DNA from 4 places in the Lentisalinibacter orientalis genome. Region 2 is predicted to be linked to each of the others. Evidence: riboswitches for the same ligand, from Rfam matches in the RefSeq annotation. Region 2 holds a riboswitch; each other region holds the start of a gene.
The links. Region 2 has a riboswitch for cyclic di-GMP ahead of ACJMK0_RS18945 (putative Ig domain-containing protein). Riboswitches for the same ligand answer to the same signal wherever they lie in the genome.

Region 1 (5,365 bases), on a different contig from region 2:
ATCAGATCTCGGCGATCAAGGTGAAGCCGAACATGATGGATACCTACCTCGAAGGGATCCGGGACACCTGGGTGGCAGCCAACACTCTCGCCAAGGAACTCGGCCACATCGAGGACTATGCCATCTACGCGAGCCAGCTTGCCGAGAGCGGGGATTTCAATCTGCTGCTCGTGATCAAGTTCGCCGATACGGCGGCGCTCGCGCCTTCCAAGGAACGCTATGAGGCGTTCATGGCGAAGTGGAGCGAGGAGCAGGAGAAGCGCTCCGAGCAACTCGTACAGAATTATCCGGCGATGCGTGAGATCACCGGTGCCTACCTCATGCGCGAGATCACCATGAAGTAGGATCGCTGCGCGATTCCGCAAGGCAAAGGCCCCGCCAGCGTGCGGGGCCTTTCTTTTCTGGTTATGGCAAATTCCGACGTCCCGCCGCGTTGCGTAGCCCACGCGCACGACCGCACACGACATAACTCATCGCGGTCCGCCGCAGTGCTTTTCGGTATCTGCGTGTCGGCGATTTGAGACATGTTGCGCTCCACATAATCGGTGCTAGAGTCCGTCCTCAACAGACAGTCTCGAACACCGAGGTCTGCTGACGACAGAGAATCGAGTTAGTTGAAAATGGCAAACCGATCGAAAGGTCGGGACGCAAAGCCACCGGTCTACGGGCGAGAGCCTAAGACAGCGGGGTTGCCAACAGGAACAGGGCGCTCACCGGCCTCATGCCGGCGTCCCAACAACAAGAGCGTCCGTTCGCCGACCCCCGGCAGCGTTTCGATTCGACATTAGCCCGCAGCCTGAAGCTGCGTCTTCCGATCGGAGAGCCCGCCCGACACAGGCAGGAGTGCCGTTATGCGCCCATATTCCGCGCCAGCAATATTGAACAGGCTGCTGATTCTTCCCGTGATGTCGCTCGCGCTGAGCGGCTGTCTCATGGAAGAGGAAGTGGCGGAGCAGCCGATCGCGAACGACCCCGGCGGTGCCACCGGCGAGATCCTGCGTGATCACGAACTGTCGGGTAGCGTGGGTGACGGGCCCATCGTCGGTGCGACGGTGCGCATCGTTGCCGCCGACGGTACCGATCTCGGCAGCATGAACAGCGATGCCAGCGCGGGCTACAACATCACCGTGCGCACTAAGGGCAAACACTATCCGCTTTCCATCGACGCACGGGGCGGCACCGATCTGGTCACCGGCCTGGTGCCGGACTTCGTGCTGAAGAGCGTGGCGCTGGAGCCGGGCAAGAAGACCGTGTCGAACCTGAACCCGTTCAGCACGCTCGCGGCGGAACTCGCAGCCGAACTGCCGGGCGGTCTGACGAAAGAGAACCTCGCCATCGCGCTGAACCGCGTGACGACGAAGCTGAACAGCGGTCTCGTCACTCTGACCGGAGAACCGGTCATGACCCAGGCCATAGACGCCGCCACCATCGCGGAGATGGTGAAGGCTTCCGAGACGCTGGGCGAGACTATCCGACGCACCCGGGACTCGCTCATCGCCGTGGGCCGCCAGGTGGACGGCGACGCCGTCGTGGCCGCGATCGCCTCGGATCTCACGGACGGCAAGCTCGACGGCGCCGGCGGCGCGAAGGCGGATGCGCGCATCGCTGCCGTGGCGACGGTGGCCGCGACGCAGACGTTGCTGGAGGCGATCGCCAACCGCCTGCAGGTCAACGGCGTCGACGCCATGGGACCGATGGACGATTCCATCCGCCAGGTGATGCCCAATGCCGCGGGCGCCACCACGACGGAGGTGCCCGTGAGCGCCGCGGCGCTGGAGCAGGTCCGGATCGGCCTGGCGGCGGCCAAGGCCGTGATGCCCGCGCCGGAATTCGACGATCTCGAGGCGGTGCTCTCCGGCCTCGACCCCGGCATCTCGCCGAAACAGATCGAGGGCATCGTGCCCCGTGAGTCGGTGGAGTTGCTCGACAACACGATCATCGCCGTGGCCGACGGCAGCCAGGACGAGCTGGATACCGTGAACGGCACCACACGGAACGACGGCGACACGCCGTCGACGAACAGCCCGCCGACGATCAGTGGCGACCCGCCGACGGTCGTTACGGAAGGCGAGCGCTACAGTTTCGCGCCGACCGTGTCGGATCCGGACGGTGATGCCCTCATTTTCGAGATCGCCAACCGTCCCGCGTGGGCGAGTTTCGACGCCGGCACCGGCGAGCTATTCGGGACGCCCGGCGCCGGCGACGCGGGCTCTTATGCGGACATCACCATCACCGTCAGCGACGGGGAGGCGACCGCCACGCTGGGTCCGTTCGCGGTGGAGGTGCGGCAACTGGTGACCAACACCGCGCCGACCATCGGCGGCAGCCCGCCCGCATCGGTCAGCGAAGGCGCATCCTACAGCTTCACGCCGAGCGCCAGCGATGCGGACGGCGATACGCTCAGCTTCGATATCGTGAACATGCCGGCGTGGGCCAGTTTCGATACCGCCAGCGGCCGGCTCTTCGGCACGCCTGCAGCGGGCGACGCCGGTGTCTACGCGGACATCACCATTGCCGTCACGGACGGAGAGGCGCAGGCCGCACTGGGGCCGTTCGCGATCGAGGTGCGTGCGGTGGCGAGCAACAGCGCGCCCGTCATCTCCGGCAGCCCCGCCACGTCGGTGGACGAGGGGGCGGCCTACGAGTTCACGCCGAGCGCCAGCGATGCCGACGGCGACGCACTCGTCTTCGATATCGCGAACATGCCGTCCTGGGCGTCCTTCGACACGTCGACGGGCCGCCTCGCGGGCACGCCGGCCAGCGGCGACCGAGGCACCTACGGCAATATCGTGATCAGCGTGAGCGACGGCCAGGACTCGGCCTCGCTGCCGGCCTTCACGATCACCGTGCAGGCCGTGGCCACCAACTCGGCACCCACGATCTCCGGCAGCCCGGCGACGGCGGTGACGGAAGGCAGTCAGTACAGTTTCACGCCGGCTGCCAGCGACCCGGACGGCGACAGCCTCAGCTTCTCCGTCACGAACAAGCCGTCCTGGGCCGCGTTCGATACCGGCACCGGGCGCCTGTCCGGCACGCCCCAGGCCGGCGACGTGGGCACCTATGCCGACATCGTCATCAGCGTCAGCGACGGTCAGGAATCCGCGTCCCTCGGCGCGTTCTCGATCACCGTCGAGGCCATCGCCATGGGCTCGGTCACGCTGAGCTGGTCGCCGCCCACGGAGAACACGGACGGAACGGCGCTGACGGATCTGGCCGGATACCGCATCTACTGGGGCACGACGTCCGGCAGTTATCCGAACTCGGTGACCATCGACAATCCGGGCGTGACTACCTATGTGATCGAGAACCTGGTGCCGGATACCTACGAGTTCGTGGCGACGTCCTACAACACGTCGGGCGTGGAGAGCGACTACTCCGCCCCTGCCACGAAGACGGTCCAGTAGGGCGGCCCGTCAGACGATTTCGGGGCGGCGCAGGATCTCCAGCGGTATGAGCTGCTTGGTCTCGTCGTATTTCTCCAGCAGCTCGTGCTGGTCCTCGCCGCCCAGGTAGACATCCGCGATGTTGTAGCTGTAGCTGTCCTGGAATGGGAGTTCCTCCAGCGACTGCCCGTCGCTGACGTGGCACTCGAAGCGTGCCTCGGGGAACCGCTCCTCCAGCAGCTTCTCGTCGCCCGGCCCCGGCGCATGGGCGACGACGCCGTCCTCGAAGACGCGCATCATGAACTTGGCGGCGACCTTGTGATTGCCCTCCCGGTGGGGCGGCCGCGGCCGCTCGCCGAGGGCCAGGTCGATCACCACCTGCTGGTGCGAGGCACCGTCCACCAGCGCGAACAGCGGGCAGTGCGACTGGGAGATGCGGCCGTTGATCTCGAGCAGCGCCAGGTCGTCGCTGTCCCGGTCCCAGTAGAATTCCGCGTTGAACGGTGCGTCGTCATAACCGAAGCCGTCCAGGATCTCGGTGGTGATCTCCTTCATCCGCTCCTGCGTGTCGCGGGGGACGGAGGAGGGATACTGGTAGCGTGACAGCACGCTCTGCACGTGCCGGTCGCGGATGGTGTCCACGACGCCGTAGATCTCGAACTCGCCCCGGTAACGGTAGCCTTCCAGCGTGCACTGACGACCCTTCGAGATGATCCCCTCGGCGATGCAGTGGTAACCGTCGATGCCCTCGATCTCCCCCGGTATGTCCGCGAACCCCATGAGGTGATTCACCGGCTCGCCGAACAGGTGGATGTTCTTGCGGATCTTCGGCAGCGCCTTCTCGAAGTCCTTGCGGTCGTCGATGAGGAAGCCCAGGTTGGACGAATGAGCGGTGACGGGCTTCAGCCAGAAGGGGAAGTCGAGGTGGAGATCGGACAGCGGGTCGTCGGCGAACGGATTCACCGCCGCGAAGGGCGGCACGACGTCCGGCGCCACGCGCTTCTGTTCCACCCGCGACCAGTACTTGTGCTCGCATATCAGCGCGGCTTCCACACTCGGGCCGGGCTGATCCAGCCGCTTGCGGAGTATCGGCGTCATGACCGTGCTGGGAAAGTCCCAGTGGGTGATGACGGCGTCGACCGAACCGTCGAACTCCTCGAGGATCCGTTGCGCCTTCGGCAGCATCTCGTCGGTGGGGTGCAGGTCTGCCCGCGTCGCCTCTTCGAAAGTGAGTAACTGATGGAAGCAGAACTCGTCCGCCCGCGGCAGCGATTCGAGGTCGGCGCGATGGAAGTCGTCGAGACCGAATACGAAGATGTTCCTGCGTCGTTCGTTCATGGCTGATACCGTCCTGTCCGGAGTTTGTGTCGCGCTCGCGGCATCGTGGCACCAGGCGCCACAACCCTACTCTAACCGTTCCAAGGCGCGGCGCGCTGCGTTTGGTCATTGAAGGTGGAGGGGCATTTTGGGTTAACATTGTAATTCTGATGGTCTCTGAAACCTCTTCGGACCAGAGCAAGGTCCGCGTCCGTCTGAACCCGCCGGTTTTCATCGGTGCGGCCGGCCTCATACTCGTCTTCGTCCTGTTCAGCGCGATCTGGCCGCAGACGGCGAACACGGTCTTCTCCGCCATCCAGGGCTGGATCACCGACACCTTCGGCTGGTTCTACATGCTGGCGGTCGCCACGTTCGTGATCTTCTGTCTCGGCATCGCCTTCAGCGGCTACGGTAGCATCAAGCTGGGCCCGGACGACTCGCAGCCTGACTACAGCTACGGCTCGTGGTTCTCCATGCTGTTCAGCGCGGGGATGGGCATCGGCCTGATGTTCTTCGGCGTGGCCGAGCCGGTCACCCACTTCGCCAATCCGCCGACCGGCGCCGGCGGCACCGTGGAAGCCGCGCGCGAGGCGATGAAGATCACGTTCTTCCACTGGGGCATACACGCGTGGGCCATCTATGCGGTGATCGGGCTGGCGCTGGCC
Region 2 (5,365 bases):
CACTACTTCACGCTGCAGGGGCGCTCGCCTTTCAGCCGGCTGGTCTATCCGGTGGCCGCGGGCGGCGGCCTCGGTATTCACGTGACGCTGGATCTGGGGGGGCAGGCGAAGTTCGGCCCCGATGTGGCCTGGATAGAGAGCGTCGATTACAGCTTCGACGAGAGCCGGCGAACCGCCTTTGCCGCCGCCATCCGGCGCTATTTCCCGGATCTGCGGGATGAGGCGCTGGCGCCCGGCTACACCGGCATCCGCCCGAAGCTGAGCGGGCCCGGAGAGGCCGCAGCAGATTTCCTGATCCAGGGACCGGGCGACCACGGGATCCCGGGTCTGGTGAACCTCTTCGGCATCGAATCGCCGGGGCTGACGGCGGTGTTCCCGCTGGCGGAGCGGGCGGCCGCTGCGCTCCTGGGCCCCGCCGTCAGTTGACGGACTTGACCGCTTCGCCGGAGAAGTCGCTCTCGATACCCGTTGAATTGAACGCCGTTGCCGAGAAGTAGTAGGTGTTCGGGCTCAGGTTGTCCACCACGTAGGTGGTCAGTCCCGGATTATCGATTGTGACCGAATTGCCGTAGTTTCCGGAACTCGTGCCGTAGTAGATCTTGTAGCCGGCGAGGTCGGTCAGCGCCGAACCGTCGGTGTTCTCTGCGGGCGGCGTCCAGGACAGCGTCACCGAGCCGGTGGCCACCTGGCTCACCGTCACCGAGAAGCTGAGCGAATCGGTGTCAGAGCCGTCGCTCGCGGTGATGCGGATGTTGCCGTAGGTGCCTTCGTCGCCAGACCGGGGTGTCCCGCTCAGGGCTCCGCTGGAGGTATTGAAATCAGCCCAGGACGGTTTGTTCTGGACCGTAAAGGTGATGGTGTCGCCGTCCGGGTCCGAGGCATTCGGCTGGAAAGAATAGGTCTCGTCCACCTTGACGGAGGAGGGCGGGTTGCCGCTGATCGTCGGCGGGTTGTTGGCCGAAGAGCCACCGCTTGGCGGGGGCGTCTGACCCGATCCGTCTGCGGGTGCGTCGGAGCCGCCGGACGAGCAGGCGGCCAGCCACATTGCCGCTGCGACGATGGCAGCGGTTCGCGAAATTGTCCCTTTCGCCTGAGTGCGTCTGTGCACGGTCTCGATCTCCACCTGAGTTCAGATCCAAAGCCGGTCCTGGCTGAGCTGAAGGGAGTCGGTGGAAACCGAGTCGGCCGGCGGGTATGCCCGGCCCGAGCAATTCGGTAACCCCGCTATCCTAGGCGTTCGCCCTTAGACCGGAAGCTTTGCGTCCCCGCCTTTCGGCGGGTTTGCCCTTTTCGGGTTCCCAGTCTCCCTGACATAACCCGATTCGGCAATCGGCATGCGACATAAGCGGGACCCCAGTTGCCGGAGTGTGACGAGGGTCACAGCTGACTTCTCGAACCCGGTCCGTTGCGCAAAGGGGGCACCTGTCCCAGCCGGGTGCGATTAAACCCCAGTCAACTTCTTGGCACAAGGGATGGGGTAAAAATTTTCTTATATAAATCAGCGCCTTGGTGTCGCTGATTGGCGACACCACAGCTAGAATCTACATTAAGTCACAATCGCAAGAATGGGCCGATGCTCGTCAAAGAGGAGGTTAGTGCCCGGTGGTGAATTGACTCACCAGAACCACTCTGACGAACAGCCTGGGGATGTTGCGCGGAGGGGCGTCATCGCGGTCCTGCGAGCCGGCGCGGGCGTTCTGCGCAGGCACGGCTTGCAACGGTGCCGATCCGGGCATAGTTTCGATGCACTGACACGGTAGTCGAGGGTGACGTGATGATGGATATCGGCGGAGTGCGGCATACATGGCTCGTCATCGGCTGCCTGCTGGTGGCGGCCTGCGGCGGAAGTTCCGGCTCGGATTCGGGCGCGCCGGACCCCGACCCGGATCCCGGCCTGCCCTCGGCGAGCATCGACGGCCCGACGGTACAGGAAGGGGATGCCGGCACGGTCGACGCCACCTTCACGATCACACTCTCGGAGAGCGCGCCCGGCGCCGCCTCCGTTCGTTATGAGACCGCGGGCGGCACTGCCACCGCCGGAGAGGATTACACCGCCGTGTCCGGCACGCTCGACATCGGCGCCGGGGCGACCAGCGCCACGGTGACCGTGCCGGTGCTCGGCGATAGCCTGGACGAGCCGGACGAGACGTTTACGCTGCAGTTGAGCGATGCGACCGGTGTGAGCCTGGCCAGCGCCACCGCCCAGGCGACCATCCTGGACGACGACGATCCGCCGGCGCTCGGCATCGCGGATGCTTCACTGGCCGAGGGTGACGCCGGCTCTGCGCCGATGGTTTTCACTGTCTCGCTGGACGCCGAATCCGGGCGCACCGTGACGGTGGACTATGCAACGGCGGACGGCTCCGCCGTTGCCGGTGAGGATTACACGGCCAGCTCCGGCTCGTTGAACTTCAGCCCGGGCACCACGGAACTCACGATCGAGGTGCCCGTGCTCGGCGACACCGCCGACGAGGGCGACGAGACCTTCACGGTGACGCTATCGAACCCGGGGAACGCGACGCTGGCGGACGCCGAGGCTACCGGTACGATCCAGGACGATGACGACGGCAGCGGCGGACCGGTCTCCGGCCTCAACCAGCGCCCCTCGAACACCACCTGCCTCGCCGGCGATGCACCCACCGAGGTCACCGGCATCGACACTGCCGTGGCGTTCCCCGATCTGCCGTCCGTGAGTCAGCCGATCGCACTCCGGCAGGTGCCGGGAGATGCCAGCCACTGGTACCTGGCGGAGAAGGGCGGGCGCATCGTGCGGTTCGAAAACCGGGCGGATGTGGATGCTTATACGACATTCGTGGACATCAGTGCGCGGGTGAATGCCGGACCCAGCGAGGCGGGCCTGCTAGGAATCGACTTCCACCCGGACTTCGCGACCAATGGCGAGGTGTACCTCTCGTACACGACCGGCAGCCTCACCTCCCGCATCTCCCGCTTCACCAGTCCGGATGGCGGCGTAACGCTGGACCCGGCCAGCGAGGAGATCCTGCTGACTCTCGATCAGCCCTACAGCAACCACAACGGCGGCAATATCCTCTTTGGACCTGACGGGTATCTTTACATCGGCTTCGGCGACGGCGGCAGCGCCGGTGACCCCCAGGACCTGGCACAGAACACCACCACCCTGCATGGCGCCATGCTGCGTATCGACGTGGACAACGGCAGTCCCTACGGCATTCCGTCCAACAATCCCTTTGCACCGAATGCCCTGTGTGCCGACGGCGATGGACTGGCCGACTGCCCCGAGATCTACGCCTGGGGGCTCAGGAATCCCTGGCGCTGGAGCTTCGACTCGGCCAACGGGGAGCTGTGGGTGGGCGACGTCGGCCAGAACTCGTGGGAGGAGGTGGACATCGTCGAGCTGGGCGGCAACTACGGCTGGCGCTGCCGGGAAGGGGCGCATGACTTCGACACTTCCGGTAACTGCCCGGCGGGGCTGATCGATCCCGTGATCGAGTATAGCCACACTGTCGGGAATTCGATCACGGGCGGCTACGTGTACCGGGGCTCGGCAATCCCCGAGCTGGCGGGCCGCTACGTTTTTGCCGACCTCAACGGGAAGATCTTCGCGTCGGTCGATGATGGCGCCGGCGGCTTGGATTTCGAGACGCTGCTCAATACCGGCAACACCATCGTGTCGTTCGCGCAAGACCAGGACGGCGAGCTGCTGTATCTGTACTTCGGTGCGGAAAGCGTGCGCCGGATCGTGCAGGCCGGGGGCAGCTCCAGCGGTTCCGTGGCAGACGCCCTCTCCGAGACGGGGTGTGTCGATCCCGCCGATCCAACACAACCGGCCGCGGGCCTCATTCCGTATGAGCCCATCGCCCCGTTCTGGTCCGACGGGGCGGCCAAGGAGCGCTGGTACGCGCTCCCGGATGGCGCCACCGTGGACGTGGACGGCGAGGACGACTGGGTGTTCCCCTCCGGCACGGTGCTGGTCAAGAATTTCCGCCTGGGTGGGGATCTCATCGAGACCCGCCTCTTCATGCGCCACAACGACGGCGACTGGGCGGGCTACACGTACGAGTGGAATGACGCCCAGACCGAGGCCACCCGCGTGGTCGGTGGCAAGACCAAGGATATTGGCGGGCAGGAATGGATCTATCCGAGCGGTCCGCAGTGTCTGGAGTGCCACACCGAGGTGGCCGGCTTCTCGCTGGGCCTGGAGCATGCGCAGCTCAACAGTGAGCTGCAGTATCCCTCCACGGGTATTACGGCCAACCAGCTGGTGACGGCGGACGAGATCGACGTGCTGACGGCACCGCTGGCCGATACGCCGGTCAACCTGCCGCGGCTGGCTGACCCGGCCGATACCTCGGCGTCGCTGGAGGAGCGGGCGAGGGCGTATCTGCATACGAACTGCGCCAATTGTCATCAGCCGAACAACGGCATACCGTCCAACATCGATCTGAGGTACTCGATTGCCCTGGCGGACACCAATACCTGCGACGAGGTGCCACAGCAGGGTGACCTCGGCATAACCGACGCACGGATCATCGCGCCGGGGGATGCGGCGCGCTCGCTCTTGGTCGTGCGGCCGAATCGGCGGGATGTGCACGGGATGCCGCCGTTGGGGAGTAATCTGGTGGATAGCACCGGCGTCCAGCTGATATCCGAATGGATTAACTCGCTGGCCGGGTGTCCCTGAGCGTTACAAGCCTGTGCAGGGAGCGATCTCGCCACCAGTTGGTACCAGGCTGTCGAAGATTTTTACAGGCAGCGTATGTGAGACAATACGTCTCAGAGGTAAAATCTTTTTAGATCAGTAAGTTGTGATCTTGGCATGGCATTTGCTTTATTCCGCATGAGAGTCAGCAGGGCACGGATCGATGGTCAAAGCCGCTGGCAGGGAAAACAGAGAATATAAACATAATGTTAGGAATTGGAACCATGGGCAAGACATTCAGAAACCTGGCGGCCTTGGCTGCCTTCGCGTTTGCCGGTACGGCTTTCGCGGACCCGATCTCAATAAGCGCCGGATGCCCGGGCGATACGGATTGCGATGCGACCGTAGATGACACCTACAGCTTCTTGTGGACCGTGGCCGGTGGTACGGGTAACGAGACGGATGGATTTACAACGTTCGACGTCACGCTCGAAAACACCTCGCCGGACACCACGCCGGAGGCGCTCATAGACGCGTTTGCCTTTAATCTGGCGGAGGACTTCCTCGAGACGGAACTTACGTTCAGTGACGTTACGCCTGACTCATGGGAGGTCACGTACGCGACGGGCGGAATCAAGTTCGATTATGTAGGCGACACTCAGGGCACGCCTGCTAATCGTTTGGGCTCTGGTGACATATTGTCGTTCACCATGAATTTCACCAGCGCACAGACGTACGACCTGT
Region 3 (5,365 bases), on a different contig from region 2:
GCGCGTGTGGGACGAGGTGCAGCCGCTGCTCGCGAAAGGCGATTTCGACAAGGCCCGCGAGGTCACGGCGAAAGACGAGTCCACCGTGGCCCAGGTGCTGAACATGGGTCTCTCCCTGCAGGGCGCGGTGCGCCGCCGTGAGGATATCGAGATCGCCATGGAGGAGAACATGATGGAGATCGTGCCGCGGCTCGAGAAGCGCACCGCCTATGTGGCGCTGGCTTCCAGCATTGCGACGCTGCTCGGCCTGCTCGGCACCATCATGGGCCTCATCCAGGCGTTCACCGCCGTGGCCAATGCAAATCCGGCCGAGAAGGCCGACCTGCTGTCCGCCAGCATCTCGGTGGCCATGAACACGACGGCGTTCGGCCTGATGGTGGCGATCCCGCTGCTGATCACCCATGCGGTGCTCACGAGCAAGACGGGCGACATCGTCGACAGCCTGGAGATGGCGACCGTCAAGGCTCTGAACGTCATCAGCAAGAAGGCCAAGCGTCAGTACGAGGTCGCCGCCTGAGGAGGGAAGCGCCATGTTCAGAAAACGGCATCATTACAGGCGACGCACCAAAGAGACGCCAGAGCTGGACGTCACCACCTTCCTCAATCTCATGGTGGTCCTGGTGCCTTTTCTGCTCATCACGGCGGTCTTCTCGCGGCTGACCATCGTGGAGCTCGACCTCCCGTCCTCTTCCGGTGGCGCCGCCACCACGGAGCCAAACTTCCGCCTGGAGGTGATCGTGCGCGAGAGCGGTTTCGAACTCACCAACGGGCAGTCGGTCATCGCCGCCATACCGAAGGTCGAGGACGAGTACGACTTCGAGACACTGTCCGAGCACGTGGTCTCCCTGAAGCAGCAGTACCGCAGCGAGAACGCCGCCTCGGTCCTGCTCGAGCCGTTCATACCCTATGACTATCTGATCCAGGTGATGGACGTGGTCAGGAGCCGGCCCATGGAGGCCGCGGAGAGCGGTGAGATTCAGCTGGTGGCCCTGTTCCCGGAAATCTCGGTAGGAGAGGCGCCATGATGAGGAACACCCGACGCCTGAAGCGCATGACGCGCAACCGGACCAAAGTGACGAAGATGAACCTCACGTCGCTGATGGACGTGTTCACCATCCTCGTGTTCTTTCTCCTGGTGAACTCCGGTTCCGTGGAGGTCATGGAAGCGCCGAAGCAGGTCACGCTGCCGGAATCCATGGTGGAGGAGAAACCGCGGGAGACGGTCGTGATCTTCGTGAGTCCCGACGAGGTCCTCGTCCAGGGTCGGTCCGTCATCCGGGTCAGCGAGATCCTGGAGTCGGAGACGGCCACCATCGAGGCCATCACGGCGCGGCTGGAGGAGATCAGTCAGCGCGTGGTGGGGCCGAAGACGCGCTCCGTCGCGAAGAGCCAGGAAGTCACGATCCTGGCCGACAAATCGGTCCCGTTCACCGTGATCAAGCGGATCATGACGACGTGCACGGGCGAGGGTTACGGCCAGGTGTCGCTGGCCGTCGTACAGAAACCCGCCGACACAGCCGCCACCTAGCCGCGGCCTCATCGGGGTGATGCAGTGAGTCTCGAAAAAACCTGGGAAGAACAGGCGCTCCTGGACCAGATCGACGCCGAGCAGGAGAAGCTCGCCGATCTGGAGGAGCGGCTGCGTGCCGCCAGCGGGGAACTGCAGTCCCTCGCCGGCGAGCGCGAGAAATACGAACTCCTCGATGCGGTCACCGGCTCGCTGGAGCAGCTGGGGCGCCTCGGTGCAGCGGACCTGTTCTGGCGCGATACGCTGCCGGCCGAGGCGCGCGACACGCACCTGGCAGAGGTCCGCAGGCAGGCCACGGCGTTCTGCGACCGTGTGGCGGGCATAGAGCAGCGGCGCGACCAGCTGGAGCGGGAGCTCGAGGAGCACGACGACGTGCTCGAGTATCTGCAGGCCGAACTGCACGACCTCCGCGAGGAGCAGGAGCGCAAGCTGAACGAGTGGGTGCTGGAGCGCGACCCCTCGCCGCTCCCGTTCCGCCGCATGATCATGCCCTGGACCCGGGGCGTGGAAGAGGATCGTCGCTTCCGCCAGTCGCTGGCCGCCACCGTGGCAGCGAGCGTGCTGGTGGCGCTGGTCCTGCGCATGATCGACCTGCCCGTCCCCGAGCACGAGGAACTGATCGAGGTCCCCGAGCGGGTGGCCAAACTCATCCAGCCCGAGCCGCCGCCGCCGGCGCGCACGGTGGAGACGGAGCCGGATCCGGTGATCGAGGAGCCGCCCGAGCCCGAGGAGCAGGTGGCGGAGGAAACCCCGCCCGAGAAGACGCCCGAGATTACCGAGCCCGCGAAGGTGGCCGAGCAGTCGGCGCCGAAACAGGAGGTCCGCTCGAAAGGCATCCTGGCCTTCCGGGAGAGCTTCGCACAGCGGGCGCGCTCCGGACCGTCGGCCGATCTCGGCGCGAGCGCGCGGGTCGGCAACCGCGGCGAGTCGGCCGTGGGCCGACCGACGCGGGCCATGGTCACGACCGACGCGCCGGGGTCGAGCGGCGGCATCAATCTGGCGAGCGTCAGTCGGGACGTAGGCGGTGGTGCCGGCGGCCGGGGCATCGAGGGCGTCCGCGTCACGCAGGTGGCGACTTCCATCGGCGGGGACGGTTCCGCGGACCGGCCGCGGGCCGGCGGACCGTCGGCCGGGCGCACGGACGAAGAGATCCAGATCGTGTTCGACCGCTACAAGGCGGCGCTGTACCGCCTGTACAACCGGGAGCTGCGGCGCGACCCGACGCTGCGCGGCCAGCTGGTGCTGAAGCTCACCATCGAGCCCGACGGCAGCGTTTCGATGTGCCGCCTGCACTCCAGTGACATGGGCGCTCCGGACCTGGCCGACCAGATCGTGGCCAGGGTGAGCGGTTTCGATTTCGGCGCCAAGGAGGACATCGCCGCGATGACGATCATCTACCCGATCGATTTCCTCCCGGCTACCACCTGAACGAACGACGAGTAACCGACAAAGAACAGATTCCGACAAAGGCAAAACCACCGAAAGGTGGCGACGCAAAGTCTCCGGTCTACAGAGCCCCGACGGCTCCATGACAGCGGGACCGCCCGAATCCGGGCCCGGGGTTACGCCAGGGTCCAGGCCTCTCAGGCAACGCGATCGCCGCCGGTGAAACAGGCACCACATGGCGAGCAGCAGAACATCCAACATATCGGCAAGCGTCCGGACGGCACTCCGGCTGCTGGCCTTCGCCGTACTCGCGCTGGCCGCAGCGCCCTCGTGGGCCGTGGACTGCTCGGAGTTCCCGAACGGCACCATCGACGGCTTTGCCGGAGACGTCGCGCCCTCGCAGATCCAGATCGACCGCAACTGCACGATCCGGAACTTCCCGGCGTCCAATCCGCTGAATACGAACTTCAGCTTCCTGACCCAGCCGGGCCAGACGGACGAGCGCTGGCTGATCGTTTTCGACAACGTCGTGCATACCGGCGAGATGGCCTGCAACAGCGTCGCCGGCCATCGCATCTGGTTCGTGAACGGCTCCTCCAGCTCCATCCAGGAGGGCTGCCAGAATCTGCTGATCCCGGTCGAGAAGATCGAGAAGGACAACCCGCCGGGCACGGCGACGGCTTCGATCGGCGTTCCGTTCACCTACACGCTGACGATGCCGGTGCTGTTCGACGCCGGCACCGGCACGGTCATCGACGAGTTCGGTTCGCTGAACGACCTGCATGGCGTCACGCTGGTCGACGACCTCAACGCGACCGGCGTCGATCTCACCTACGTGAGCCACACCGCCTACTGGGAAAGCACGGGGTTGCCCGTGGCGCACACGTTCGACAACGACGGCGGCGTACTCACCTTCGACAACTTCCCGATCATCCCATCGAACGAGCAGATCGTGATCGAGCTGACCGTGGTGCTGGAGGACTCGCCGGCGAACGCGATCGGCACCCAGTTCGTGAACACCGCCAAGTGGGACTTCGGGCGGCTGATCGATGGTGTCTTCTACGAGCCGCTGCCGGGCGAGTGGGGCATCTCCGATCCGCTGACCATCGCCGGTCCCGAGATCGTGGTGACGAAGACCGGTCCGGCGACCCTCGGCCGGACACTGAATCTCGGTCAGTGGGGCGAGTTCGCCATCGACGTGCACAACACCGGACTGGGCGAGGCCTGGGACGTGGCGCTGGTGGACCGCCTTCCGGACGGGCCCCAGGGCGGCATGTGCGACATCCCGCCGGAGATCCTGGACGCGCAGGTGTACGTCGCGGACGGCGTCACGCCGGTGCCGGGCAAGGGCCCGCTGACGCCCGGCGTGGACTTCGAACTGGTCTGGCAGGACAGCCCGCGCTGCGAGCTCACTCTCGACATGCTCACCCCGGCGGCCATGATCGGTCCCGACGAGCGTCTGATCATCCGTTACCGCACCCGGCTCGACGCCGACACCGACGACGGCATCCAGCTCACCAACGTCGCCGGCGCCACCCGCTGGTACAACGGCGCGGCCGACAACGCGGACCGGCTGGAATTCGCCCGCCCCGTGACCAACGGCACGGTCGGCACGGCAGACCACCAGGACGCCCATACGGTCACCACTGCACTGTACGGTTACTTCTTCGAGAAGACCGTGGCCAACGTGACCAGCGGCGCGGATCCGGCGGAGAGCGCCGCGCCCGGCGACCGGCTCCGCTACACGCTGCGGCTGCAGACCACCGACGGCCCTCTCGAGGACGTTGCGATCCGCGACGACCTCGGCTCGCTGAATGCCGCGCCGGTGTTCGTGCCCGGATCACTGCAGGTACTGCCCGGCTCGCTGCCCCCCGGGGCCACCACCGCCGCGACGGATCCCTTCGGCGGCACCAACGGCACGGGCCAGCTGGTGGTCACCAACATCGATCTGCCTGCGGGCAGCGAACTGGTGGTGGAGTTCGAGGTGACTCTGGCCGCCGCCATCCTGGACGGCACCGTGGTCGCAAACCAGTCGGAGCTGATCGGCGCGGTGAAACTCGCCGACAGCGACGACCCCACCGTCAACGGCCAGGCAGACCCGGACATTCCCGGCGACGAGGACCCCACGACCGTGGTGATCGAGGCCGAGCCGCCGCCGGCGCTCGCGAAAGCGACCACGCAGCCGACCGCAGCCATCGGCGAGACCTTCGGTTACCGGCTCACCGTGCCGGCCACGCCCCACAGCGCGCCGCTGTACGACGTGCGCATCCTGGACGACCTGACCGCTTCGGCGGCGGACCTGGAGTTCGTGAGCGTCGCCCGGGTGTCCGGACCGGACGGGTGGACGCCGCAGAACACGGGCACCGCCACGTCGCTGGTCATCGAGGACCCGGTGAACGGCATCGACATCCCCGCGGGCGAGCAGGTACTGGTCGAAATCACGGTGGCGCT
Region 4 (5,365 bases), on a different contig from region 2:
TGATCGGCGCGGAATACGCCGGTGATCCTGTCCAGGGCAGCCCGGTCGGACGCGTCCTGGGGCTGGCGGAAGCACACGGCTTCGAACACTTTCTTCACCTGACATTCGGCGAAGACGTCGCTCGCGCCGAACTCCCGGCCCAGTGACTTGGCGCCGTTGCCGCTGCCCGGCAGCGACGGATCCCAGCCGAGCCCGGCGTTACGCCCCTGCCGCCAGTAGTTGTCCCAGCGGTCGTCGGGGGTGCGGAAGCCGAACGGGAAGTTGGCGTCGTTATTGAAGTACTTGGGATGCACCTGGCCCTCGGTGTACTCGATGCGGCCGGTGTCCGGGTTGAAGTTGTAGTAGGCATAAGCCTGCGCCAGCGGATCCATGCCCGCGTGGCACTCCACGCAGTTGTTCAGGAAGACGCGGCTGTCGCCGCCCGGGCTGCGCGAGACGTCCTGGCGGATGCGGTCCGGCGAGCGCGAGCCGTCCTTCACCTGCTCCAGGTCGTTGCACATGTGATTCATCAGCGTGAAACGGAACATCGCCCGGTTGGTGCCGGCGATGAAGAAGGCCTCGGCGGCGGCGCGGCTGGTGACCACGCCGGCGGTGGCGGAGGCCGGCAGGTCGGTCACCGCGGACTGGCTGGTCTGTACCAGCGCGGTCTTCAGGTCGATGCCCTGTTGCTCCATGGCCTCGTAATGAGCGTTGTCGGACATGGAGTAGGGGGGCAGCCCGAGACCGCTGTCGCCGACGTAGAGAATGTCAGCGGAGAGCACGGTATTGAACGGCACGTCGTCGCGGATCATGCCGATGACCGTGGCGGTGTAGTCGTTCAGCGGCGCGAAGACCGTCTGCTCCCGGTTGGTCCAGGGCGTCACGAAGTTCTTCAGCGTCACGTTATAGAAGGCGCTGTTCTCCATGGCCGTCTCCGCCGCCGCAATGGGGTTGCCGGCGAGAATGTCGGCTTCCATGCCGGCCAGCACCTGCTCGGTGGGCGGTACGCCGGCGAGACGGTCGTGCAGCCGCTTGGCCTGTTCCCGCGGACCCGCTTCGGCCGTGGCAGCCAGCGCGAGCACAAGGCAGGCGATGGCAAGGAGGGCGCGGCGCGGAAGCGCGTGCGCGAACTGCTTCTGTACGTTCATGGGTGCGTTCATGACGATCCTGCTCATACGTTTCCGTCTTCCCTTCCTGCCAGGGGGCGAAGACCGTCGGGAGCGGAGGACGTCCCTGCGGGATCATCCCTGCTGATCGTCAGCTGTCGCTCCTGGCAGCTTCGCCGTCCTGGACGTGAATCCGTAGACCGGTGGCTTTGCGTCCCCGCCTTTCGCCGGGTTTGCCCTTTTCAGAAGCCCTGCGTGCGCGTCGCGCTATTCGAAGCGTCCGATGCTCGCAGATCGCCGACAGGGCCACCGTGACTCCATTCACAAGTCCCGTGGTTTCCCGGGACTCCCGTCACGTGTGCTCCCCCGCGGCCGGCTACTGTTGCGAGCAAGGGGAGTGCAAGCCGCGTGCCAGATCACGACTTGGATGGCTGGAAAAGCCTTTCCGAATACAGAACAAGAGGTTGCGCGTGATCCGGGCAGTGGCGCCGGGTCGGCATATGTCAACCGCTTGTCGGCAGAAATCGACACTTTGCCGACGCCCGCAAGGCAACTCCCTGATTCGGTGGGCGTTTCGGCTTGTCGCCGAACTACGACAGCGCGCGTCCGTGTGACACGGCAGCCGTCACCTTGAGCCAGTCGATGCAAGGCCCCGGGCACGGTCTCGCTGTCGGCGAAATTCCACATTACGCGCGTCCCGGAGGCGTCCCTATACTCCGCCGCTCATCAACTACCAGGACGCGCGCGCAACGATCTCCATGGATTTGTGATCTTGTTAACAGAATGCAGTGAGGCCCCTGTCCACCATTGGTCACGGCCGGCCGCGAGCTTTCCAGTCGCGCGTCGGAAGACCGGCGGTGCAGGGCGCCTGCAGCATTCCCGCAGTGATCGCAGGAGTGCGTCGCGTGACGGCTGCAGGAAAGAGGATGTCCCATGAACAGCACGATGCAGACAGTTACCCGGAGGGCGCCGGCAAGGGCGGCTCTCGTTGCCGTCGCCTGCTCGGTGGTGGCCGCCGCGGGCTGCGGTGGCGGCGGCAGCGGCGAAGGCCGCATCGGCTTCGGCAGCGGGCAGGATCCCGACCCCGTCGTGCTCGACTTCCCCATCGCCTACGTGAAGCGGCCGGTCCCGGTCGACGACAACGGCGACCCGACCGACTTCGACGTGCGCGAGCCGGTGACCTTCGACATCGGCGCCGATCTCTACGTGCGCGACCGGGCCTCGCCCAGCACCGCCGACGTCAACGTCACCGGAGAGATCACCGAAGGCCTCGGTGACATCCGCGACCTGGAGGTATCGCGCGACGGCACGAAGGTGCTGTTTGCGATGCGGGCGCAGTTCATCGAAGGCGCCGACGAGGAGGACCAGCCGACCTGGAACGTCTGGGAATACGACATCGCCGGCGACACGCTGCGGCGGATCATCGCCTCGGACATCGTCGCGGAGTCCGGTCACGACCTGGCGCCGGCCTATCTGCCGGACGGTCGCATCATCTTCTCCTCCACGCGCCAGCGCCAGTCCGGTGCCGTGCTGCTGGACGAGGGCAAGCCCCAGTTCGCGGCACTGGACGAGGACCGCAACGTGCCGGCGCTGGTGCTGCACGTCATGAACGAAGACGGCACCGATATCCGCCAGGTGAGTTTCAATCAGAGTCACGACCTCGATCCCGCCATGCTCTCGAACGGGCAGGTGGTGTTCAGCCGTTGGGACAACGCGCCGGGTAACGACGGTATCCATCTGTACCGCATGAACCCGGACGGCGCCGCGCTCGAGCTGCTGTACGGCGCCAACAGCCACGACACCGGCAGCGGCGGCGAGCCCGTGCAGTTCCTGCGCCCCCGGGAGCTGCCGAACGGTAACGTCATGGCGCTGCTGCGCCCCTTCGACGGCGCCGGGGGCGGCGGCGACATCATCGAGATCGACATCGCCAACTACATCGAGAACACCCAGCCGAACCGGGACAACATCGGCGTGCTGTCCGGTCCGGCGCAGACCGCGGCCACCATCAACGAGGTGCTGATCGACGACGACGTGCCTTCGCCGGGCGGACGCTACAACTCCGTGTTCCCGCTGCGCGACGGCACCGAGCGCCTGCTGGTGAGCTGGAGCCAGTGCCGTCTGCAGGATCCGGTCGATCTCAGGATCGTCCCGTGCACCGACGACAATCTGGCGGACCCCGCCCTCGTCGAGGCGCCGCCGCTCTACGGCATCTGGATCTACGACCGCAGCGAGGACACCCAGCAGCCGGTCGTCGCGCCCGAAGAGGGCTTCATGTACACGGACATCGTCGCCGCGGAACCGGGCACCGGCACGCCGCCGGTGATCTTCGACGACTCGGAGCCCTTCACCCTGGATCCGGACATCGCGGCGGAGGGTGCGGCGGTGATCCACATCCGCAGCGTCTACGACATCGCCGGGCAGGACGTCTCCGGCGTCGGCATCGACGTGCTCGCTGACCCCGCGCAGACCACCGCGGCCGATCGGCCCGCGCGCTTCCTGCGGGTGGTGAAGGCGGTCTCCATCCCGGACGAGGACGTGCGTGACTTCGACAACAGCGCCTTCGGTGTGTCGGCGGCCCAGGGCATGCGCGAGATCGTGGGCTACGCGGAAGTGGAGCCCGACGGCTCGGTGATGATGAAGGTGCCTGCCAACGTAGCCCTCGGCGTCAGCGTGCTGGACGGCCAGGGCCGGCGCATCGGGCCGCGGCACAACAACTGGCTGCAGCTCAGGCCCGGCCAGCTGATGGAGTGCTCCGGCTGCCACGACCCGGGCAGCGGCGAGTCCCACGGGCGCGCGGACGCGTACCCCGTGCTGAACGAGGGCGCCGAGGTGACCGGCCAGCCATTCCCGAACACCGACCCGGCGCTGTTCGCCGACGTGGGCGAGACGATGGCAGAGGTGCGGGCGCGCACCAGCTGCTCCACCGATTGCGCCGCCATCGAGCCGTCACTGGACATCGTCTACGAAGACGTCTGGACCGACGAGGCCGCCGCCGGTCGGGCCAGGGACGAGTCGTTCGCCTGGCGCTACGGCCCCACCGTGGTGCCCGGCGAGTCCGGCCTGGAGACCCTGGCGCCCACCACGCCCGACTGCATCGGCGACTGGAGCGCGACCTGCCGCGCGGTCATCAACTACGAGGCCCACATCCATCCGCTGTGGTCGAAACCTCGAATCGTGGACGTGGACGAGGACGGCATCCCCGAGGCCGACAACACCTGCATTACCTGCCACACCCGCACCGACGCGATGGGGCAGCTGAAGGTGCCCGACGGCCAGCTCGAGCTGACGGACGGCGCATCTCCCGACGAGCCCGATCACTTCAATGCCTACCGCGAGCTGCTGGCCGCGGACAACGAGCAAATACTCGACATGGGCGCCCTGGTGGACCGCCTGGTGGAGGTGGGCATCGACCCCGAGACCGGCGATCCCATCCTCGAGCCGGTGACCGTGCCGCCCAGCATGCGCACCGCCGGTGCCAACGCCTCCGGTCGCTTCTTCGACCGCTTCGCCCCCGGCGGCAGCCACGCCGGCTGGCTCACGCCTGCCGAGCTGAAGCTGTTGTCCGAGTGGCTGGACGTCGGCGGCCAGTACTACAACAACCCGTTCGACGCGCCGGAAAACTGATGCCATGAGACCGCTGGCGGCATTGCTCTCACTGTTTCTCTGCTGCGCGCTCGCCACGGGCGCGCAGGCGGAGGAGCAATACCGCCGGGTCACGGTGGCCGAGCCGTATCTCGAGATGCACACCGGGCCGGGGCGCGGCTATCCCGTGTTCAACGTGGTCGAGCGCGGCGATGCGGTCGAACTGCTCAAGCGGCGCACCGAATGGTTCAAGGTGCGCGATGCCCGCGGCCGCGAGGGCTGGGTGCACGAGCGCGAGATGCTGATGACGCTGGACGAGGCGGGCACGCCGGCCGAGTTCGAGACCACGGGCCGGGAGGAATACCTGGTGCGGCGCTGGGAGTCCGGCGGACTTACCGGCGACTTCGGCGGTGCCAACGTCATCAGCGGCTACCTCGGCTACTCGTTCACGCCGAATCTGTCGCTGGAGCTGTGGGGCACGCAGTTGCTCGGCAATTTCTCCGACGGCTGGATGGCCAACGTGAGCATCGTGCACCAGACCTGGCCGCACTGGCGGGTCTCGCCGTTTTTCACCCTCGGCACCGGCGTGTTGCGCATCGAGCCGGTGGCCACCCTGGTGCAGCCCATCGACCGCACCGACCAGACCGCCCACGTGGGCGTCGGCGTACGGGCCTGGGTGACGAGACGCTTTATTTTTC

Region 1: linked by a shared signal. The riboswitch ahead of ACJMK0_RS15125 (putative Ig domain-containing protein) and the one ahead of ACJMK0_RS18945 (putative Ig domain-containing protein) in region 2 are both predicted to bind cyclic di-GMP.
Region 3: linked by a shared signal. The riboswitch ahead of ACJMK0_RS14470 (hypothetical protein) and the one ahead of ACJMK0_RS18945 (putative Ig domain-containing protein) in region 2 are both predicted to bind cyclic di-GMP.
Region 4: linked by a shared signal. The riboswitch ahead of ACJMK0_RS06655 (hypothetical protein) and the one ahead of ACJMK0_RS18945 (putative Ig domain-containing protein) in region 2 are both predicted to bind cyclic di-GMP.

Annotation. Positions count from the first base shown of each region.
Region 1 is NZ_JAPDRJ010000004.1:255,271-260,635, forward strand. It holds gene ACJMK0_RS15120 (hypothetical protein) at 1-344, shown strand, start outside; cyclic di-GMP riboswitch class I at 613-697, shown strand; gene ACJMK0_RS15125 (putative Ig domain-containing protein) at 852-3,404, shown strand; gene ACJMK0_RS15130 (ATP-grasp domain-containing protein) at 3,414-4,721, opposite strand; gene ACJMK0_RS15135 (BCCT family transporter) at 4,871-5,365, shown strand, end outside.
Region 2 is NZ_JAPDRJ010000007.1:37,088-42,452, reverse strand. It holds gene ACJMK0_RS18950 (NAD(P)/FAD-dependent oxidoreductase) at 1-426, shown strand, start outside; gene ACJMK0_RS18945 (putative Ig domain-containing protein) at 419-1,123, opposite strand; cyclic di-GMP riboswitch class I at 1,212-1,296, opposite strand; gene ACJMK0_RS18940 (PQQ-dependent sugar dehydrogenase) at 1,775-4,663, shown strand; gene ACJMK0_RS18935 (PEP-CTERM sorting domain-containing protein) at 4,906-5,365, shown strand, end outside.
Region 3 is NZ_JAPDRJ010000004.1:106,056-111,420, forward strand. It holds gene ACJMK0_RS14450 (MotA/TolQ/ExbB proton channel family protein) at 1-517, shown strand, start outside; gene ACJMK0_RS14455 (ExbD/TolR family protein) at 531-1,025, shown strand; gene ACJMK0_RS14460 (ExbD/TolR family protein) at 1,022-1,528, shown strand; gene ACJMK0_RS14465 (AgmX/PglI C-terminal domain-containing protein) at 1,553-2,956, shown strand; cyclic di-GMP riboswitch class I at 2,987-3,076, shown strand; gene ACJMK0_RS14470 (hypothetical protein) at 3,150-5,365, shown strand, end outside.
Region 4 is NZ_JAPDRJ010000001.1:1,505,541-1,510,905, forward strand. It holds gene ACJMK0_RS06655 (hypothetical protein) at 1-1,154, opposite strand, end outside; cyclic di-GMP riboswitch class I at 1,249-1,333, opposite strand; gene ACJMK0_RS06660 (HzsA-related protein) at 2,019-4,709, shown strand; gene ACJMK0_RS06665 (SH3 domain-containing protein) at 4,714-5,365, shown strand, end outside.